DNA from 2 places in the Streptomyces sp. NBC_00984 genome. Region 2 is predicted to be linked to the other one. Evidence: riboswitches for the same ligand, from Rfam matches in the RefSeq annotation. Region 2 holds a riboswitch; the other holds the start of a gene.
What was found. A riboswitch is a leader RNA that binds a small molecule or an ion and turns the genes downstream of it on or off. The one in region 2 is predicted to bind glycine.
Positions count from the first base shown of each region.

Region 1 (9,749 bases), 4.7 Mb from region 2:
ACCGGGCATCGCGGCACATCGCCCGCACCGGGTCGCCGATCTGCTCCGCGTGATGACGCTGCGCATCACCCCCGGCCCCGGCCCCCTGCTCGGCTCCCCGGCCTGAGAACCGGACCCCGCATCAGCACACCGTGCCCCGCCGCCGTCCCCGGTCGCGGGGCACAGTGCTGGAGGGGCGCACTTCGCGCCCTTCCGGACTAGCCCGGAACGACCACCCCGAACCACCCGAAGGGACAGTGCAGTTGCGGTGAACCGTCCGCGCGGGTGATGCGTCCTCCGGGTAGGGAGAAGTGCTGCTGCGAAATACCTGCGGATTGACGCCCGTGGGGCAACACTGGGACCGGACCGATCGATACGGGGGGGGCGGCCATGAACACCTCATCCAGCCGCAGGACATTCACTACAACGCAGCGAAAGAACCCAGCCATGTGCCAGCACCAGCCACCATGCCCGACCGCCGACTCAGCCGACCGGGAAGCCGCCCGCCTGACGGCGCACCACCCGGAACAGGGCTGGAGCCTGCTGTGCAACGGAGTCCTGCTCTTCGAGGACACCGGTGAGCTGCTCCCGGACGGTCAGATCATCGCTCCGCACCGGCCCCTGGGGACCGATCGGGTGATGAAGGCCGCCTGACCGCGGCCGGTAAGAGCTGGGGCCGGCCCGGAGACTTCTCCGAACCGGCCCCGACGCATGTCCGCGTCACATGGTGGCGCTCATGACTCAGTTGTCGTACTCGTCCAGCGGCGGGCAGGAGCAGACGAGGTTGCGGTCGCCGAAGGCGCCGTCGATCCGGCGCACCGGCGGCCAGTACTTGTCGGCGGCCGAGACTCCGGCCGGGAAGACCGCCACCTCACGGCTGTATCCGTGCTTCCACTCCCCGCCCAGCATCGCCGCGGTGTGCGGAGCGTTGTGCAGCGGGTTGTCGTCCGCGCTCCACTCGCCGGAGGCCACCTTCTCGACCTCGTCGCGAATGGCGATCATCGTGTCGCAGAACCGGTCGAGCTCCGCGAGGTTCTCGCTCTCGGTCGGCTCGATCATCAGCGTCCCGGCGACCGGGAACGACATGGTCGGCGAGTGGAAGCCGTAGTCGATCAGCCGCTTGGCGATGTCGTCGACGCTGACGCCGGTCGCCTTGGAGATCGGCCGCAGGTCCACGATGCACTCGTGCGCGACCAGACCGGCCGGGCCGTTGTACAGGATCGGGTAGTGCGGTTCCAGACGCTTGGCGATGTAGTTGGCCGCGAGCACGGCGACCTGCGTCGCACGCTTCAGGCCCTCCCCGCCCATCAGGCGTACGTACGCCCAGGAGATGGGGAGAATGCCGGCCGAGCCCCACGGAGCGGCCGAGATCGGTCCGATGCCGGTCTCGGGACCCGCCGAGGGCTGCAATGGGTGGTTCGGCAGGTACGGCGCGAGGTGGGCGCGCACCCCGACCGGGCCGACGCCGGGGCCGCCGCCGCCGTGCGGGATGCAGAAGGTCTTGTGCAGGTTCAGGTGCGAGACGTCGCCACCGAACCGGCCCGGCCGGGCGAGGCCCACCAGCGCGTTGAGGTTGGCGCCGTCGACGTACACCTGACCGCCGGCGTCGTGCACCTCGGCGCAGATGTCGGCGACGTGCTCCTCGAACACGCCGTGCGTCGACGGGTACGTGATCATGAGCACAGCGAGCTCGTCGCGGTGCTTCTCGATCTTGGCGCGGAGGTCCTCTATGTGGACCTCGCCGTCGTCGGCGGTCTTGACCACGACGACCTTCATGCCGGCCATCACGGCGCTGGCCGCGTTGGTGCCGTGCGCGGAGGACGGGATGAGGCAGACGGTGCGCTGCTCGTCACCGTTGGCCCGGTGGTACGCCCGTACGGCCAGCAGGCCCGCGAACTCGCCCTGCGAGCCCGCGTTCGGCTGGATGGAGACCGCGTCGTACCCGGTGACCTCGGCGAGGCGCTCCTCCAGCTCACGGATGAGGGTGAGGAAGCCCTGCGCCTGCTCGGCCGGGGCGAAGGGGTGCAGCGCGCCGAACTCGGGCCAGGTGATCGACTCCATCTCGGTGGTCGCGTTCAGCTTCATGGTGCAGGAGCCGAGCGGGATCATGCCGCGGTCCAGCGCGTAGTCGCGGTCGGCGAGCTTGCGCAGGTAGCGCAGCATCGCGGTCTCGGAACGGTGCTGGTGGAAGACCGGGTGGGTGAGGATCTCGTCGGTGCGCAGCAGCCCCTCGGGCAGCGCGTCGGCGGCGCTGGCGTCCAGCTCCTCAATGTCCCCGTCGGCGCCGAAGGCGGCCCAGACGGCGGCGATCTGCGTACGCGTGGTGGTCTCGTCGCAGGCGAGGGAGACCAGGTCGGCGTCGACGAGCCGCAGGTTGACACCGCGCTCGCGGGCATCCGCGACAACGTCGGCGGCCTTCCCCGGGACACGCACGGTGAGGGTGTCGAAGTGGGCACCGGTCACGACGTCGATACCGGAGGCGCGCAGGCCCTCGGCCAGGATCGTCGCGTAGCGGTGGGTGCGCCGGGCGATCGTCCGCAGCCCGTCCGGGCCGTGGTAGACGGCGTACATTCCGGCCATGACGGCGAGCAGCACCTGGGCAGTACAAATGTTGCTGGTGGCCTTCTCGCGGCGGATGTGCTGCTCGCGGGTCTGCAGGGCCAGCCGGTAGGCCTTGTTGCCGTCCGCGTCGACGGAGACTCCGACGAGACGGCCGGGAAGGCTGCGGGCGAACTTCTCGCGTACGGCCATGAAGCCGGCGTGCGGTCCGCCGAAGCCCATCGGCACACCGAAGCGCTGCGTGGTGCCGACCGCGATGTCCGCGCCCAGGTCACCGGGCGAGGTGAGCAAGGTCAGGGCCAGCAGGTCGGCGGCGACCGTAACGATCGCACCCAGCTCGTGGGCCTGCTCGATGACGGGTTCGATGTTCCGCACCGCCCCGGACGCGCCCGGGTACTGCACCAGGACGCCGAAGACACCGCGCTCGGCGATCTCCGCCGGGATGCCGTCGGAGAGGTCGGCGACGACGACCTCGACACCGGTCGGCTCGGCGCGGGTCTCGATGACCGCGATCGTCTGCGGCAGGGTGTCGGTGTCGACGAGGAAGACGCCGTCCTTGACCTTGCCGACGCGCCGGGAGAGGGCCATGGCCTCGGCGGCCGCGGTGCCCTCGTCGAGCAGGGAGGCGCCGGAGGTGGGCAGCCCGGTCAGCTCGGCGACCATCGTCTGGAAGTTGAGGAGCGCCTCCAGGCGGCCCTGCGAGATCTCCGGCTGATACGGCGTGTAGGCCGTGTACCAGGCGGGGTTCTCCATGACATTGCGCAGGATCACCGGCGGGGTGAAGGTGCCGTAGTAGCCGAGTCCGATCATCGGGGCCAGCACCTGATTGCGGTCCGCGAGGGCGCGCAGCTCCGCGAGGACCTCGGCCTCGGTACGCGCGGTCGGCAGCCCGAGTGCCTCCGTGCTCTTGATGACGTCGGGCACGGCGGCCGCGGTGAGCTCGTCCAGCGAGCCGTAACCGACCTGGGCGAGCATCTTCGACTGCGCCTCGGCATCGGGTCCGATATGGCGCTGCTCGAACGGAATACCCTGCTCCAGCTGGGAGAGCGGAGTGCGACGGGGGGTCATGGTGGAGGCCTCCTGGTCTGTCACGACCTGCGAGGGGCACCACGGCGCGGGTGCCCGAACGGCCTCCCCCTCTGTCATCTCAACCTGAGAGCTTCACCGGCGCGCCCTGTGGCACACCGGTTTTCACCGTCGGTGAGGAAAGGAATCGCACCGGCACTCGGCCGCACGAAACCCGCCCTGCTTTCCAGAGTGACCTCGTCCGTGCGGTACGGGGGCCTGAGAGATTCCGGGGAGGATTTGCTCCTTCGGCGCCTTCGGATCAACTCCGGAGGACTCTCCCGCACGGGGTCAGCAGCCATGACCAGCCTACCAGCGGGGTTCATGGCTGATTTCTCGAGTGGCCAACCACCCGGATCTGCCCTTTTGTAGTGCTTGTGGAGTAGCCGCGACCAGTGGGAGGGACCGTGCAGACCGACATCGATCCGCGCAGCCTGATCGGCCGCAAGGCGTTCGACCGCAAGGGCACCAAGATCGGGACCGTGGACGAGGTGTACCTCGACGACGCGACCGGTGTGCCCGAGTGGGCGGCCGTACGTACCGGACTCTTCAGCCGGGACGCGTTCGTCCCGCTGGAACCCAGCGAATTCGTGGAGGATTCGCTCCGCATCCCCTTCGACCGCGCGCTGATCAAGGACGCGCCCGACTTCGGCGTCGGCCGCCATCTCTCACCGGAACAGGAGCTCCAGCTCTACCGGCACTACGGTCTGGACTCCCCGCCCGAGGGGGCCGGCCCGGACAGGGACTTCGGCAGACTGGCCGGCCAGGACGAGTAGTCCACCGGGTCCCGCACCAACGGCAGCGGATCGGCCGGCCGGAGTTCCGCGTCGTCGATCCGGAACGTACGCACCCGGCCGGGCGCCGACTCGGGCTCCTCGAACCGCACGGTCACCCGGCCGACGCCGCTGCCCTGCACCCAGCCATGGCCGTATGCGTCATGGCGTACGTCGTGTCCGGCGGGCCAGCGCCGGGCGGCGCGCTGCTCGGCGGTCTCCTCGGCCTCCGCCCGGGGATCGTCCGGCGGCTCGGCCCCGTCGTCCCCGGACGGCGTCGCCTCCGCAGCCGGATCCTCGGACGCGGCCCGCTCACCGGCGGCCTGGGCGAAGAGGTCCTCCTGCGTGTAGTCGGCAAGCCCCGTCACGCCCACTCCGAGGAGCCGGACGCCTCCGGTGGTGTCCACTGCCTCCAGGAGCCGCGCGGCGGCCTCACGGACCACCGTGGGGTCGTCCGTGGGCCCTCGCAGCGTCTCGGACCGCGTGAGCGTCGAGAATTCGTACCGGCGCACCTTCAGCACCACCGTCCGCCCGGACCGCCCCGCGCCCCGCAGCCGCTGGACGCAGCGGCCGGCCAGTCGCTCGACCTCCGTCCTGATCCGCACCCGGTCGTGCAGGTCGGCGTCGAAGGTGTCCTCGACCGACACCGATTTCGCGTCCCGCTCCGCGACCACCGGCCGGTCGTCGTACCCGAACGCCATCCGGTGGAGCGAGCCGCCGTGCGCCTTCCCCAGCAGGCGTACGAGCTCGTCCTCTCCCGCCTCGACCAGGTCGTCGACCGTGGTCATCCCGGCACGGCGCAGATGGTCCGCCGTCGCAGGTCCGACACCGGGGAGAATCCGCACCGACATGGGTGCGAGCAGCTCCCGCTCCGTGCCCGGCTCCATGAGCAGCAGGCCGTTCGGTTTCGCCTCCTCCGAAGCGATCTTGGCCAGCATCTTGGAACCGGCGAGCCCCACCGAGCCGGTGAGCCCGGTGACCGCCTTGATGGCCGTACGCAGCTGCTCGCCGATCTCCAGCGCCGAAGCCGTGTCGTCGGCCGTCCCGCCGGCCTCCAGGTCGACGAAGGCCTCGTCCAGGCTGAGAGGCTCCACCAGTGGGGAGAGCCGCGCGAGCAGCTCCATCACCTGGTCGCTCACCGTCCGGTACAGCTGGAAGCGGGGCACCAGATAGGCCGCGTTGGGCGCCAGCCGCCGCGCCTGCGCCATGGGCATGGCCGAGTGCACCCCGAAGCGTCGCGCCTCGTACGAGGCGGTGGCGACGACTCCGCGTGGTCCGAGTCCGCCGACCACGACCGGCTTGCCGCGCAGGCTCGGCTTCGCCGCCTGCTCGGCAGAGGCGTAGAAGGCATCCATGTCCAGATGCAGGATGGTGGGCGCGGCTCTCACATCAATCGATGCTGCCCTACGGCACTGACAATCGCCGCGCCCGAACCGTCGGCCGGGTCAGCCGGCGCGGTTGCGGCGCCGCGCGAGCTCATCGGTGGGGTTGTTCCCGATGAGGGTCTCGCCGGTGTCCACCCGCTCGCCGTGCAGCTGTGAGAGGGCGGCGTCCACGTCCTGCCACACCACGCCCACCGCGATACCGAAGACCCCCTGGCCGCCCTGGAGCAGGCTGACGACCTCGTCGGGCGAGGAGCACTCGTAGACCGTCGCCCCGTCGCTCATCAGCGTCATCCGCTCGAGGTCCTGGAATCCCCGGGCCCGCAGATGCTGAACCGTGGTGCGGATGTTCTGGAGTGCCACACCCGTGTCCAGGAAGCGCTTCACGATCTTCAGCAGGACGACGTCCCGGAAGCTGTAGAGCCGCTGTGTGCCGGAGCCGTACGCCGGACGCACGCTCGGCTCCACCAGCCCCGTGCGCGCCCAGTAGTCGAGCTGCCGGTAGGTGATCCCGGCAGCCGCGCAGGCGGTCGGCCCGCGGTAGCCGATGTCGTTGACCGATGCCACTCCGTCCCCCGCCACCGCCGCCGGTTGAACCGGTTGCATGATGGTGTGGTCGGCTGTACTCCCCTGCTGCGGATACGGCCCACCCGCTGCCGTACCGTCGCCGCTGCTTCTCACGCCGACCTCCGTCCTTGACCTGCCATCTCGAAGGTAGGCAGTCACTCGGGGTGCGTCAACGATCGCCACACTCGGCACGCCGAGTGATAATCACCCTGAGGGTGGTTTCCCGTGACTCACGAGCGGGAAAGGCTTGCCGGATGCGCTGACGGCGGCCCCGAAGAACGGTCACTGACTGTTGGTACCGAAATCCTCCGGAGAGATCTGATCGAGGAACTCGCGGAATTTCTCCACCTCATCCTCCTGCTCGTCCGGGATGGCGATGCCGGCGTCGTCGAGCACCCCGTCACTGCCGTAGATCGGCGTTCCGGTGCGCAATGCGAGCGCTATGGCGTCGGACGGCCGCGCGCTCACCTCGACCCCGCTGGCGAAGACCAGCTCCGCGTAGAAGACCCCTTCCCGGAGGTCCGTGATGCGGACCTCGGTGAGCTCCTGGCCGACGGCCTCGAGCACGTCCTTGAAGAGATCATGGGTCAGCGGCCTGGCCGGAGCCATGCCCTGCTGGGCGAAGGCGATCGCGGTCGCCTCACCAGGACCGATCCAAATGGGGAGGTACCGGTCGCCTCCCACTTCACGCAGGAGCACGATCGGTTGGTTGGAGGGCATTTCCACCCGGACACCCACAACGTCGAGCTCGTTCACACAGCAACCCTAGGACGTGCCCGGCAGGTTTGGGTAGTCGGGCACCGGCGTGATCAGTGGAGCCGGATGTGCAGAGCGCTCTGTACAAGGGCCGAATGAAGCCTCACGGACAGCTCCGCGAGCTCTTTCGCAGTGGCCTCCGCATAGGCTCTGGTCTGCGGATTCCGGTGCCGGCGCAAGGGCGCGACCACCTGCTCGATGAGCCCGACCTCGCGATCCGCGGCCGCTCGCATGGCACGCAGGTGACGCGGTTCCAGACCGAACCTGCCCAGATCCGCCACAAGCTTGGCGACTGTGACCATCTCGGCGTCGTAACCGCCCTCTGCGGTCGGAACGACCAAGCCGTACGACTCCCACTCGTCCAGGTCGCTCTCGGCGACCTCGGCGGCCGCCAGCAGCTCGGCACGGCCGATCCGGGCCGCGGTGGCCCGTCCGGGCTCCGCCTCCCAGCCGCCGGTCAGGTCCCGCGGGCCGCCCTCGGACGGGAGGGCGGCCTGTTCACCACGGGCGAGGGCATCCAGATGCTCACGGATGACCTTCAGCGGGAGGTAGTGGTCCCGCTGCATGCGCAGCACCTGAGCCAGCCGCTCCACATCGGCACCACGGAACTTGCGATAGCCGGACGGGGTCCGCTGCGGCTCGACGAGCCCTTCGGCCTCCAGGAATCGAATCTTGGAGATCGTGACCTCGGGGAACTCGTCCCGCAGCCGCAGGAGCACCGTGCCGATGCTCATCGGGCGGTCGTCGGCGGTGGCGGTGCCGGCCACGGCACCGCCCGTCGGTGTTCTCAGCATGGACCTTCCCTGACGGGTCAGATACCGCGCTGGCTCGCGTAGAAGACCAGCCGGTACTTGCCGATCTGCACTTCGTCGCCGTTGGACAGGGCGACGGAGTCGATGCGCTCACGGTTGACGTAGGTGCCGTTCAGGCTGCCCACGTCCCCGACCGTGAAGCTGCCGTCGGGGCTCCTGCGGAACTCCACATGCCGCCGTGACACCGTCACGTCGTCGAGGAAGATGTCGCTCTGCGGGTGGCGGCCGGCCGTGGTCAGCTCACCGTCCAGCAGGAAGCGGCTGCCGGAGTTCGGACCACGACGCACCACCAGGAGCGCCGAGCCGAGCGGAAGGGCATCGACGGCCGCCTGTGCCTCGGGCGAGAGGGACGGAACGGCCGTCTGCCCGGTGACCTCCGCCTCGTACGCCTCAAGACCGGAGATGGAGATCGTCGAGGTCGTCTCCGAGGCACGCTCGGGAACCCCACCCCTCAGCGGCGCACCGCAGTTGGAGCAGAAACGACTGGCCTCGGCGTTGCGATGTCCGCACCTCGTACAGACCGGCATGGACGAACCCTCCTGCCTGGGGGCGAACTCTCCACCCGTACGTGAGGTCGACGATTCTCCGAAACCTATGCGGCCGGGACCGGCAGGGTCAACAGACGACGCGCCGGAAGCTCCCGAATTGTCACTGTCCGTACCCGACACCTGATCACGGAAGAGCGGGCGCTCCGTGCCCTGCTCGTCCGCCTGGCCATGGCGCGGTGCGCGATGGCGGGCAGCCTCGTCTCGAGCGCTCTTGCCGAACAACTTCCCAAACAACTTCACGGGCGCTTCCCCTTGACCGAAATAGACCCGCCCGTGGGGCAGGACGAACCCTGAATGAACACACCTGCCGACCCGGACATCCTCACAACGTCCGTATCCACTCGACAGTTTCCACCACGCACCACCAATACGATGCGGCGACCCCCCGCAACCTCGCGCCCGTATCCTTCGTCCCCTCCGCGTCGCGGCCTCACGGGGACGACGACCGAGCGTAGTCAGGCTGCTTCGCCGGTCGCAAGGCGTCCACGACGATGTCGTCGGCCTGCGCGACCTGCACGGTGGCCTGCTCCTTCTCCAGCGTCTGCACCACACCGCCCGGGATGTTCAGCGCCGGCTCCAGATCCTGGGGCTTGCCGATCACCTCGAAGACGTATGGCGCGCTGATCTTACGATCGTCGACCCTGACGTTGCCGCCGTCACCGGAGAAATACGTATTGGCGACCACACGCACCCCGTTGACCTCGATCGCCTCGGCGCCCGCCGCCCGCAGCTCCTGGAGTGCGTCGAGCAGCATGTCCGCCTTCACCCCGTCCCCGGGATCGTTGACGGTGAGCGTGATCCCGGGCCCGTGTGCCGCCACGGTGCCCGCGAGAACACCGAGTTGCCGTTCCTTCTCCACCGTCTGCTTGCGCGCCTCCTCGGCCTGGTCGGAGCTGTTCTCCAGCTCCGTGCGCTGAGCGGCCAGCCGCTGCTTCTCGTCCTCCAGGCGCTGTGTCCGGTCGTCCAGCTCGTCGAGGATCCGGACCAGGTCCTCCTGCCGGGCACCCCGCAGTGCGCTGTTGTCACTGTTGGACCGCACCTGAATGGCCAGTCCGAGACCGAGAACGAACAGCAGCACCGCGACGATGAGTTGAGCCCGCGTCACCCGCGGCGGCCACAGTCCGGCGATCAGCCGCTGACGACCGGTGAGGTCATTGGCGGGGCCCGCCGTCTGCTCGCCGGCGTGCTCCGTGTCGTCGGGAAATTCTTCGTTGCTCATCGGCCTCAGGCCCGGAAGACGTGCCGGCGGATGGCCGCGGCGTTGGAGAAGATCCGGATCCCGAGCACGACCACCACACCGGTGGACAG
Region 1 covers NZ_CP108734.1:7,531,727-7,541,475, reverse strand. Annotated here, with positions in the region: gene OG520_RS33730 (hypothetical protein) at 1-106, shown strand, start outside; gene OG520_RS33725 (DUF5999 family protein) at 427-633, shown strand; gene gcvP (aminomethyl-transferring glycine dehydrogenase) at 721-3,606, opposite strand; glycine riboswitch at 3,801-3,897, opposite strand; gene OG520_RS33715 (PRC-barrel domain-containing protein) at 4,011-4,379, shown strand; gene OG520_RS33710 (DNA polymerase IV) at 4,304-5,764, opposite strand; gene OG520_RS33705 (MerR family transcriptional regulator) at 5,822-6,439, opposite strand; gene OG520_RS33700 (bifunctional nuclease family protein) at 6,608-7,081, opposite strand; gene OG520_RS33695 (MerR family transcriptional regulator) at 7,135-7,875, opposite strand; gene OG520_RS33690 (FHA domain-containing protein) at 7,893-8,681, opposite strand; gene OG520_RS33685 (DUF881 domain-containing protein) at 8,872-9,660, opposite strand; gene OG520_RS33680 (small basic family protein) at 9,666-9,749, opposite strand, start outside.
Region 1: another riboswitch for glycine. It lies ahead of gcvP (aminomethyl-transferring glycine dehydrogenase); the one in region 2 lies ahead of gcvT (glycine cleavage system aminomethyltransferase GcvT).

Region 2 (9,749 bases):
GGCGGCGTCGACCTCGCCCGGGTTGTTGTTACGGGCGGTGAGCTTGGTGGAGAAGCCGGTCGGGTGGCCGCACTGCTTCAGCTCGTCCTTGGCCTTGGCCGCGTCCGGCTTGCCCTTGCGGGCGAGGACGCCGTACGGGTCGTAGTCGCTGTGGCCCTTGATGGAGGTCGGCAGCGTGCTGTTGGCGATCTCGCCACCGGCGATCTCGCCACCGCGGGTCTGCTGGAGACCGGCGAAGTCCGTGGCGTAGAAGACGGCCTTGCGGCAGTGGACGTCGTCCAGCGGCTTCGCCGTGTGGACGAGCGCGACGTAGCGGACGAAGGACGTCAGCATGTTGTCGACGCTGGCCTTGTGGTCCTGGACGGCGGTGACGCGGCCGGACTGGGTCATGCCGGTGCCGTTGAGGTCGACGTCGTAGTCGCCCTCCATCAGCTTCTTGTCGTTCTCCTCCAGGTTGGCGGAGATCGTCACCTCGATCTTGTCCGGGAGCGCGGCGCGGATCGGGTCGGAGGCCTTCTGCCACTTGTCGTTGCGGACGAGCACGATGTTCTTGCCCGGCTTGTACGTCTCGAACTTGTACGGGCCGGCGGCGAACGGGCGCTGGGTGTACTTCGCCCCGGTGTCCTTCGCCGCCTTCACGGGCGAGCCGGACGGCATGGCGAGGAACTGCTCGAAGTCACCGTTGGGCTTGGGCAGCTTGAAGATGATGGTGTTGTCGTCGGGCGTCTCGATCGTCTTGAGACCGAGCTTGTCCGCGGACTTGTCCTTGTAGGGGCCCTTGTACTCGCCCTTGGGGTCCAGCGTCTGCTTCAGGTACTGCGGGCCACCGGTGATGGTGTCCGTCGCCCAGATGCGCTCGATGCCGTACTTGACGTCCTTGGAGGTCAGCTTGGAGCCGTCCTCCCAGGTCAGACCATCACGCAGCTTGTACGTGTAGGTCTTGCCGCCGTCCGTGATCTCACCGGGGCCGGTGGCCAGGTCACCGACCAGCTTGGTGGAGGCCGCACCCGGCTTGGTGTCGTACGAGACCAGCTGGCGGGTGTAGAAGCGCATGAAGTCCCAGGCCATGCCGTAGTAGGCACGCTGGGGGTCGGCGGAGTCGAGGTCCTGCTTGCCGATCATCTTCAGCGTTCCACCCTTTTTGGTGGACGGGTTGGCAACCTTGTTGAACGCCGCGTTGAAACCGGCGCCCTTCGACTTGCCGCCGCCTTCGCTGTCGCCGCCGCCGCCGCACGCCGAGGTGGTCATCAGCGCCGCGACCACGAGGGCCGCACCAGCGGTGAGCCGTCGTTTCGAGGTAACTGTGGACATTTTCTCGCAACCTCCGAGATCGCGGTCCCAGGCCGTTGCTTGCCGGAGAACCATGGGAAAAGCCACCTGACGATGCGGCAGGGGCAAGTCGTGGGTTATCGGGTCCCCTTGGGGTCCAGGGCATCGCGCAGCCCGTCCCCGAAGAGGTTGAAGGCCAGCACGGTGATGAAGATCGTCACGCCGGGGAAGACCATGAACATCGGGTCGTGCTCGTACGTTTCCAGCGCGTCCCGCAGCATCCCGCCCCAGGAGGCGGTGGGCGGCCGGACACCTGCACCGAGGAAGCTGAGGGCCGCTTCGGTGAGGATGTTGGTGGGGATCATGAGGGTCGCGTAGACGGTGATCGGCGCGACCAGGTTGGGCAGCAGCTCGCGGAAGAGGATGTGCGTCCGTCCGCCGCCGAGGCTGCGCGCCGCCTCCACGTACTCGCGCTCGCGCAGCGAGAGCGTCTGGCCCCGGACGATGCGTCCGACGTACGGCCAGCCGAAGAAGCCGATGACGGCGACGAGTACGGCGATGCGTACGCCGCTGCCGGTCAGGCCGAGCAGATCGTCGGGCAGGACCGAGACCAGGGAGATGATGAAGAGGAGCTGCGGGAAGGACAGCAGCACGTCCATGACCCGGCTGATCACCGCGTCCACCCAGCCGCCGAAGTATCCGGCGATGATCCCGAAGAGGGTGCCGAGGGCGACGGCGACCAGGGCCGCCAGGAAGGCCACGAGCAGCGAGATCCGGGCACCGTAGACGATCCGGCTGAAGATGTCGCGCCCCTTGTTGGGCTCGACGCCGAAGAGGTAGTCGCCGCTCACGCCGCCGAGGCTGCCCGTGGGGAGATTGGTCAGCGGGTCGAGCTTGTCCTGGTGGAAATCGTTCGGCGGATGCCCCAGCAGGCCGACGATGAGTGGCGCGAACACCGCCACCACGACCAGGACGAGGACAACGATGCCACCCGCCAGAGCGACCTTGTCCTGCTTGAGGCGGTTCCAGGCGATCTGCTTGAGGGAGCGCCCCTCGACCTTCTTCACCCCGGAGTCGACTGCGGGACCGCCGGCCGCGACCGGATCCGCTTCCGTGGTCGGCTCGTGCAGTGGTGCCGTCATCGTGGCAAGGACCCCTCTCAACCGGCGGTGGCCGGGCCGAACTGGCCGCTGTGGCGGCGCGATCAGTCAGTCGTACGCAGAGGCGGCAAGACGCCCTTGCTGCGGGAGTCTTCATTGCCGTCACTACAGGTAGCCATACCGACAGGCGAATGGATGCCTAACCGTGATGCGGCCCTGGGTGTTCCGTTATCCGGACGGAAGTGAACGCCCCCCGAACACAGGTCAGTTGAGGAGGAAGGGGGCACGCGCGCAGATTAGCGACGCTTTCACCACCAGACATGCCCAGCACGTAAATCTCGGACATGGGCGGCCAGTTATGGCACGGGGAAGGTGAACGCGCGTCGACATTCGGGTAGTTGATGACTTATGGCCGCGTTACGGAATTCCGGAACGCACTCCCGCATTCCGGACGCCGGGGGGCGAACAGCCCCGGAAGGGTCAGTACGCGCCCTGCGGCGGGTAGCCGTAGCCCGCGACGGGGGCCGCCGGGGCATGCGCCTCGCGGTCGTAGAACGGGCGGGCGTTGGCGCGCAGCCACATCGCGACCGGGTCGTACTCGTCGGACATCGCGACGGTGGAGACGGGCAGCCCGTCCGGGACGGCGGAGATCGACTGCTGCATCATCGCGCGCGCCGCGTCCACCGAGGGCGGGCTCGTGTCGTAGAGGTCGAGACCGATGGTGAGGTACGGGACCCCGAGCGCGGGCTGCACCCAGGCGCGGCGCAGCGAGCGGATGGCCGGGGTGCGGTGGGCGTTCTGCGTGAGCAGGGCGTAGAACTGCGGGATCTCGATGGCCGGCTCGGTGAGCCGGAGCGGGCCCGCGGGCATCCGGTCGAGACCGGATGCGATCCGGCGCAGGTCCAGCCAGGGGATGCCGACGCCGCCGCCCGGGGCGTGCGGGTTGAGCCAGATGCCCCAGCGGTCGGGGAAGAGGGCGCGGGCGATCTCCAGGCCGCCGACCAGCTCATGGGCGCGGTTCCAGCCGCTGGCGGAGAGCTCCTGGGCGGAGGTCACACAGGGGGCGTAGCCGAGGCCGTCGACCTCCATGTTTCCGTACTGGGCGTCGGGCGAGCCCGCCTGGCCGTGCCAGAGGAGCATCCAGATCCGGCCGTTCACGAGGGCCTGCAGCAGCGCCTCGTACGCGTCGTAGCGTCCGGGCGTCACTTGGCGCAGCATGTGCTCGACCTGCCCGGCCGCCGCGGTGCCTGACGCACTCACCTGGTCCCGCCCCTCTTCGATCCACTGTGTCGGCCGGCCACTCCCGGGCACACGGGTGCGGCATGATGCCGAGGCACCAGCCATGAAACCAGCTTATGCGCCGGTCCTGACACCGACTTGACGCCATGGGTCGAAGCGGTGCTCCACGCCGGTGCCCGCCGCGGGCACCGCGCCGGGGTCTACTGGCCCGCCCGCCGGTAGAACGGCTGGATCTTCTCCCGCATCCAGTCGCCGACCGGGTCCTGTGCCACATCGAGCAGGACGAGATTGACCACCCAGGGCACCTCGACCCGGCCCAGAGCACGGCCGAGGGCGTCCATCGGGGCATTGCGCCCCGCGCCTTCCCAGGTGGAGAACTCGACGCCGATGAAGAGGACGGGGTCGCCGCCCTCGATGCTGGCCAGCGCCCGGCGGGCGGAGAGCACGACACCGCTCTCCTCGAACTCACCGGCCGCCGCGGCGAGGAAGTCGACGGGCTCCTCCCTCCAGTCCGGTTCGTACAGCCGGACCCTGCCGCCGCTGGCCGGCCCGTCCAGCGGGGTGCGTCCGGCCCGGCAGAGCTCGGCCACGGCGGGGGGCGGCAGCGGCATCCCGACCGCGCCGCCCGGGTTCACGGCCATGCCGAGCTGCGGCGGCAGCCCGCGGGCGAATTCGCGGGCGGGCGCGACGGTGAAGGACATCTGGGTGCCGACGCAGGTCAGGAACTGCTGTTCGGAGCTGAACACGGGGACGTACGGAGCGCCCTCGATCTCCATCGTCGGCAGGTCCAGGTCCGCCGAGTCGGGTCCGCCGCCATTGGGCAGGGGCACCCAGACATGGCTGCGTCCGAGCACCTCGACGAGCCGTCCGCCCGCCTCCGGGATGCCCACCGAGGCCATCAGCACTTCTTCGAGCTCATTGGCCGGCCATCCGCCCTGCGGATGGGACTGGACCTGTGCCGGAACGTCCACTGCTTCCCCTTCTCGCCCAAGCTTTCCGGCAGAAGGTTAACGCCCGCCCCGACGGCTGCCCCGGCCCCGGCTACCCGGCCCCGAGCCGCCCGTCCGCGAAGGTGATCCGGCCGAGCCTCCCCGCCGCCTCCCGGTCCAGCAGCACCGCCGAGGCGCAGCCGGGCGGCAGCAGGCCCGTCTCGGTCGCCCTCAGCAGCCTGCCCACCGCCCTGCGGTGCCGGGCGAAGGCGTATCCCGATACACCGCGTCCGCGCTCGCGCTGGCCCTCCCTGGCCGTCTGCGGCGTGACGTCGAGCAGGACGAGGTGCAGGACCCGGCCCCGGCGCCGCGCGCCACGGGCCAGCCAGCCGCGCACCCAGGCCTGTGTTCCGCAGTCGTGGACGACGACGGACTCCCCGGAACGCAGCACCCGCCACAGCCCCCAGTAGTGGGCGGCGCGGACGAGCGGGCGGTAGAGGGCGTAGGGAAGTAAGCGGGGCACGGCCCGCGCCCAGCGGTCACGGGTGTCCTGGGAGTCGATGGCGTGCGCCGTCGTCACCGCCCGCCGGATGAGCGTCGACTTGCCGCTGCCGGGCAGCCCGGAGACCACCACCACGTCACCGGCCGCGAAGCGCAGGCCGCGCGGGCTGCGCCCGGACCGCTCCCGGAGATCCCGCACGACGGGCGCGTGCGCGCCGGACGCCTCCCTCGCCGGGGCCCCCGGCTGTGCGGGCATCGCGCCGTGCGCGACCCCCGCGGTCGTCGCGTACCGCTGCAACGTCATCGCGCTCCCCCTGTCGGCTCACCCCACGCATGCCCCTGAAGTGTAAAGAAAAGGTAATGCGGCACAACCGTCCACGCCGCTGATTTCCGGTGGGGGACCGAGGCCCCACTCCGGCGCGATGCGTGCGATGATGACCCGGCCAACTGCATAAAGGCCGTTCGAATCCGCGCGGGAGAGTTCCGGTCACTGCAAGTGCCGGGCGCCGAAGGAGCAAGTTCCTCCCTTGAATCTCTCAGGCCCCGTACCGCGCGGATGAGGCAGATCTGAAAAGCGGGCCGCTGCGCGGCTCCACCCAAGGTGCAAGCCGAACCCTTCCGGGGCTCTCGGCGAACCTCTCAGGTTCCGATGACAGATGGGGAGGGATCGTCCTCGTCGTCATGCCCTGGGAGCCATATCCATGAGCACCGCCCCCCGCCTCACCGCCCTCGATGCCCTGCATCGCTCGCTGGGCGCCACGATGACCGACTTCGCGGGCTGGGACATGCCGCTGCGCTACGCCAGTGAGCGCGACGAGCACAACGCCGTGCGCACGAAGGCCGGCCTCTTCGACCTCTCGCACATGGGCGAGATCACCGTCACCGGCCCCGGGGCCGTGGCGCTCCTGAACTTCGCGCTGGTCGGCAACATCGGCACCGTCTCCGTGGGCCGCGCGCGCTACACGATGATCTGCGCCGAGGACGGCGGCATCCTGGACGACCTGATCGTCTACCGGCTCGGCGAGACGGAGTACATGGTCGTCGCCAACGCGGGCAACGCCCAGATCGTGCTGGACGCGCTGACCGCGCGGGCCGAGGGCTTCGACGCCGAGGTCCGCGACGACCGCGACGCGTACGCGCTGCTCGCCGTCCAGGGCCCCGAGTCCCCCGCGATCCTCGCCGCCGTCACCGATGCCGACCTGGACGGCCTCAAGTACTACGCCGGACTGCCCGGCACGGTCGCCGGGGTCCCCGCGCTGATCGCCCGTACCGGCTACACCGGCGAGGACGGCTTCGAGCTGTTCGTCGCCCCCGTCCACGCCGAGCAGCTGTGGAAGGCGCTGACCGAGGCGGGCGCCTCCCGCGGCCTGATCCCGTGCGGGCTCTCCTGCCGCGACACGCTGCGCCTGGAGGCGGGCATGCCGCTGTACGGACACGAGCTGACCACGGCACTGACTCCGTTCGACGCCGGTCTCGGCCGGGTCGTGAAGTTCGAGAAGGAGGGCGACTTCGTCGGCCGCAAGGCCCTTGAGGCCGCCGCCGAGCGTGCCGAGACCGCCCCGCCGCGCAAGCTGGTCGGGCTGGTCGCCGAGGGCCGCCGGGTGCCCCGCGCCGGCTTCTCCGTCGTCGCCGCGGGCGGGACCGGCGCCGAGGTCATCGGCGAGGTCACCTCGGGCGCCCCGTCGCCCACCCTGGGCAAGCCAATCGCCATGGCGTACGTGGACGCCGCGCACGCCACGCCCGGCACCGCGGGCGTCGGAGTGGACATCCGGGGCACCCACGAGCCGTACGAGGTCGTGGCGCTGCCGTTCTACAAGCGCCAGAAGTGACGTCGGCGCTCCCGAAGAAGTGACGCAGTCGCGTCTCACACCGTAAGACCACCGTTCATCAGCACTCCCCCGCGTACAGGAGAATTCAGGTCATGAGCAACCCCCAGCAGCTGCGTTACAGCAAGGAGCACGAGTGGCTGTCGGCCGTCGAGGACGGTGTGGCCACGATCGGCATCACCGAGTACGCGGCCAACGCGCTCGGCGACGTCGTCTACGCCCAGCTCCCCGAGGTCGGTGACACGGTGACCGCGGGCGAGACCTGTGGCGAGCTGGAGTCGACCAAGTCGGTGAGCGACCTGTACTCCCCGGTGACCGGCGAGGTCACCGAGTCGAACCAGGACGTCGTGGACGACCCGTCGCTGGTGAACTCCGCTCCCTTCGAGGGCGGCTGGCTGTTCAAGGTACGTATGGCGGAGGAGCCGAAGGACCTGCTCTCCGCCGACGAGTACACCGAGTTCTCCGGCAACTAAAGACCCAAAGGGACCACCTGATGTCGCTTCTCAACTCCTCCCTCCACGAGCTGGACCCGGACGTCGCCGCCGCTGTCGACGCCGAGCTCCACCGCCAGCAGTCCACCCTCGAAATGATCGCCTCGGAGAACTTCGCTCCGGTCGCGGTCATGGAGGCCCAGGGCTCCGTCCTCACCAACAAGTACGCCGAGGGCTACCCCGGCCGCCGCTACTACGGCGGCTGCGAGCACGTCGACGTCGTCGAGCAGATCGCCATCGACCGCATCAAGGCGCTGTTCGGCGCCGAGGCCGCGAACGTCCAGCCGCACTCCGGTGCGCAGGCCAACGCCGCCGCGATGTTCGCGCTGCTCAAGCCGGGCGACACGATCATGGGCCTGAGCCTCGCCCACGGCGGTCACCTGACCCACGGCATGAAGATCAACTTCTCCGGCAAGCTCTACAACGTGGTCCCGTACCACGTCGACGAGACCGGCGTCGTGGACATGGCCGAGGTCGAGCGTCTGGCCAAGGAGTCCAAGCCGAAGCTGATCGTCGCCGGCTGGTCCGCGTACCCGCGTCAGCTGGACTTCGCCGCCTTCCGCCGCATCGCGGACGAGGTCGGCGCGTACCTGATGGTCGACATGGCGCACTTCGCCGGTCTGGTGGCCGCGGGTCTGCACCCCAACCCGGTGCCGCACGCCCACGTCGTCACGACCACCACGCACAAGACCCTCGGCGGTCCGCGCGGTGGCGTCATCCTGTCGACGCAGGAGCTCGCCAAGAAGATCAACTCGGCGGTCTTCCCGGGCCAGCAGGGCGGTCCGCTGGAGCACGTGATCGCGGCCAAGGCGGTCTCGTTCAAGGTCGCGGCGACCGAGGAGTTCAAGGAGCGCCAGCAGCGCACCCTGGACGGCGCCCGCATCCTCGCCGAGCGCCTGGTCCAGCCGGACGTCACCGAGGTCGGTGTCTCCGTGCTGTCCGGCGGTACGGACGTCCACCTGGTCCTCGTCGACCTGCGCAACTCCGAGCTGGACGGCCAGCAGGCCGAGGACCGGCTGCACGAGCTGGGCATCACGGTCAACCGGAACGCCATCCCGAACGACCCGCGGCCGCCGATGGTCACCTCGGGTCTGCGGATCGGTACGCCGGCCCTGGCGACCCGCGGTTTCCAGACCGAGGACTTCACCGAGGTCGCGGAGATCATCGCCGCCGCGCTCAAGCCGTCCTACGACGCGGACGCGCTGAAGGCCCGCGTCGTCGCGCTGGCCGACAAGTTCCCGCTGTACCCCGGCCTCAAGTAGGTCACCCGCAGTTTGCACGCCGGGTGGGGGCACCGCGCACACTGAAGAGTGAGCACGGTGCCCCCGCCCTTGCCCCGCGCTCTTCGTACCCACCGGTCCGTCCCGCACCACCCGGCAGACGACGGCGTCTACCAACCCTTGAGGAGTCCTCCGTGGCCATCTCGGTCTTCGACCTGTTCTCGATCGGCATCGGCCCGTCCAGCTCCCATACGGTCGGCCCGATGCGCGCCGCCCGCATGTTCGCGCGCCGGCTGAAGAACGAGGGCCTGATCGCCCACACCGTCTCGATACGCGCCGAGCTGTACGGCTCGCTCGGGGCGACCGGTCACGGCCACGGCACTCCCAAGGCCGTCCTGCTCGGCCTGGAGGGCGAATCGCCCCGCACCGTCGACGTGGAGTCCGCCGACGAGCGGGTGGAGCAGATCCGCACCACGGGCCGGATCAACCTCCTCGGCATGCACGAGATCGACTTCGACGCCGACGAGCAGCTGATCCTGCACCGCCGCAAGGCCCTCCCGTACCACGCCAACGGCATGACGATCTTCGCCTTCGACCGCGAGGGCACCCTTCTCCTGGAGAAGACGTACTACTCGGTCGGCGGCGGCTTCGTCGTGGACGAGGACGCGGTGGGCGAGGACCGGATCGTGCTCGACGACACCGTGCTGAAGTACCCCTTCCGCACCGGCGACGAACTGCTGCGGCTCTCGAAGGACACCGGCCTGTCCATCTCCTCGCTGATGCTGGAGAACGAGCGGGCCTGGCGCACCGAGGACGAGATCCGCTCGGGTCTGCTGGACATCTGGCGGGTCATGCAGGCCTGCGTCTCGCGCGGCATGTCCCGCGAGGGCATCCTGCCCGGCGGTCTCAAGGTCCGCCGCCGCGCCGCGAACACCGCCCGCCAGCTGCGTGCCGAGGGCGACCCGCAGGCCCGCGCGATGGAGTGGATCACCCTCTACGCGATGGCGGTCAACGAGGAGAACGCGGCGGGCGGCCGGGTCGTCACCGCGCCCACCAACGGCGCCGCGGGCATCATCCCGGCGGTGCTGCACTACTACATGAACTTCGCGGCCGGCGGCGCCACCGAGGCGGAGAAGGAGGACGGCGTCGTCCGCTTCCTCCTCGCCGCCGGGGC
Region 2 covers NZ_CP108734.1:2,787,137-2,796,885, forward strand. Annotated here, with positions in the region: gene OG520_RS11995 (ABC transporter substrate-binding protein) at 1-1,311, opposite strand, end outside; gene OG520_RS12000 (ABC transporter permease) at 1,407-2,411, opposite strand; gene OG520_RS12005 (enhanced serine sensitivity protein SseB C-terminal domain-containing protein) at 2,850-3,629, opposite strand; gene OG520_RS12010 (enhanced serine sensitivity protein SseB) at 3,809-4,579, opposite strand; gene OG520_RS12015 (AAA family ATPase) at 4,650-5,342, opposite strand; glycine riboswitch at 5,502-5,599, shown strand; gene gcvT (glycine cleavage system aminomethyltransferase GcvT) at 5,740-6,867, shown strand; gene gcvH (glycine cleavage system protein GcvH) at 6,960-7,337, shown strand; gene glyA (serine hydroxymethyltransferase) at 7,358-8,617, shown strand; gene OG520_RS12035 (L-serine ammonia-lyase) at 8,770-9,749, shown strand, end outside.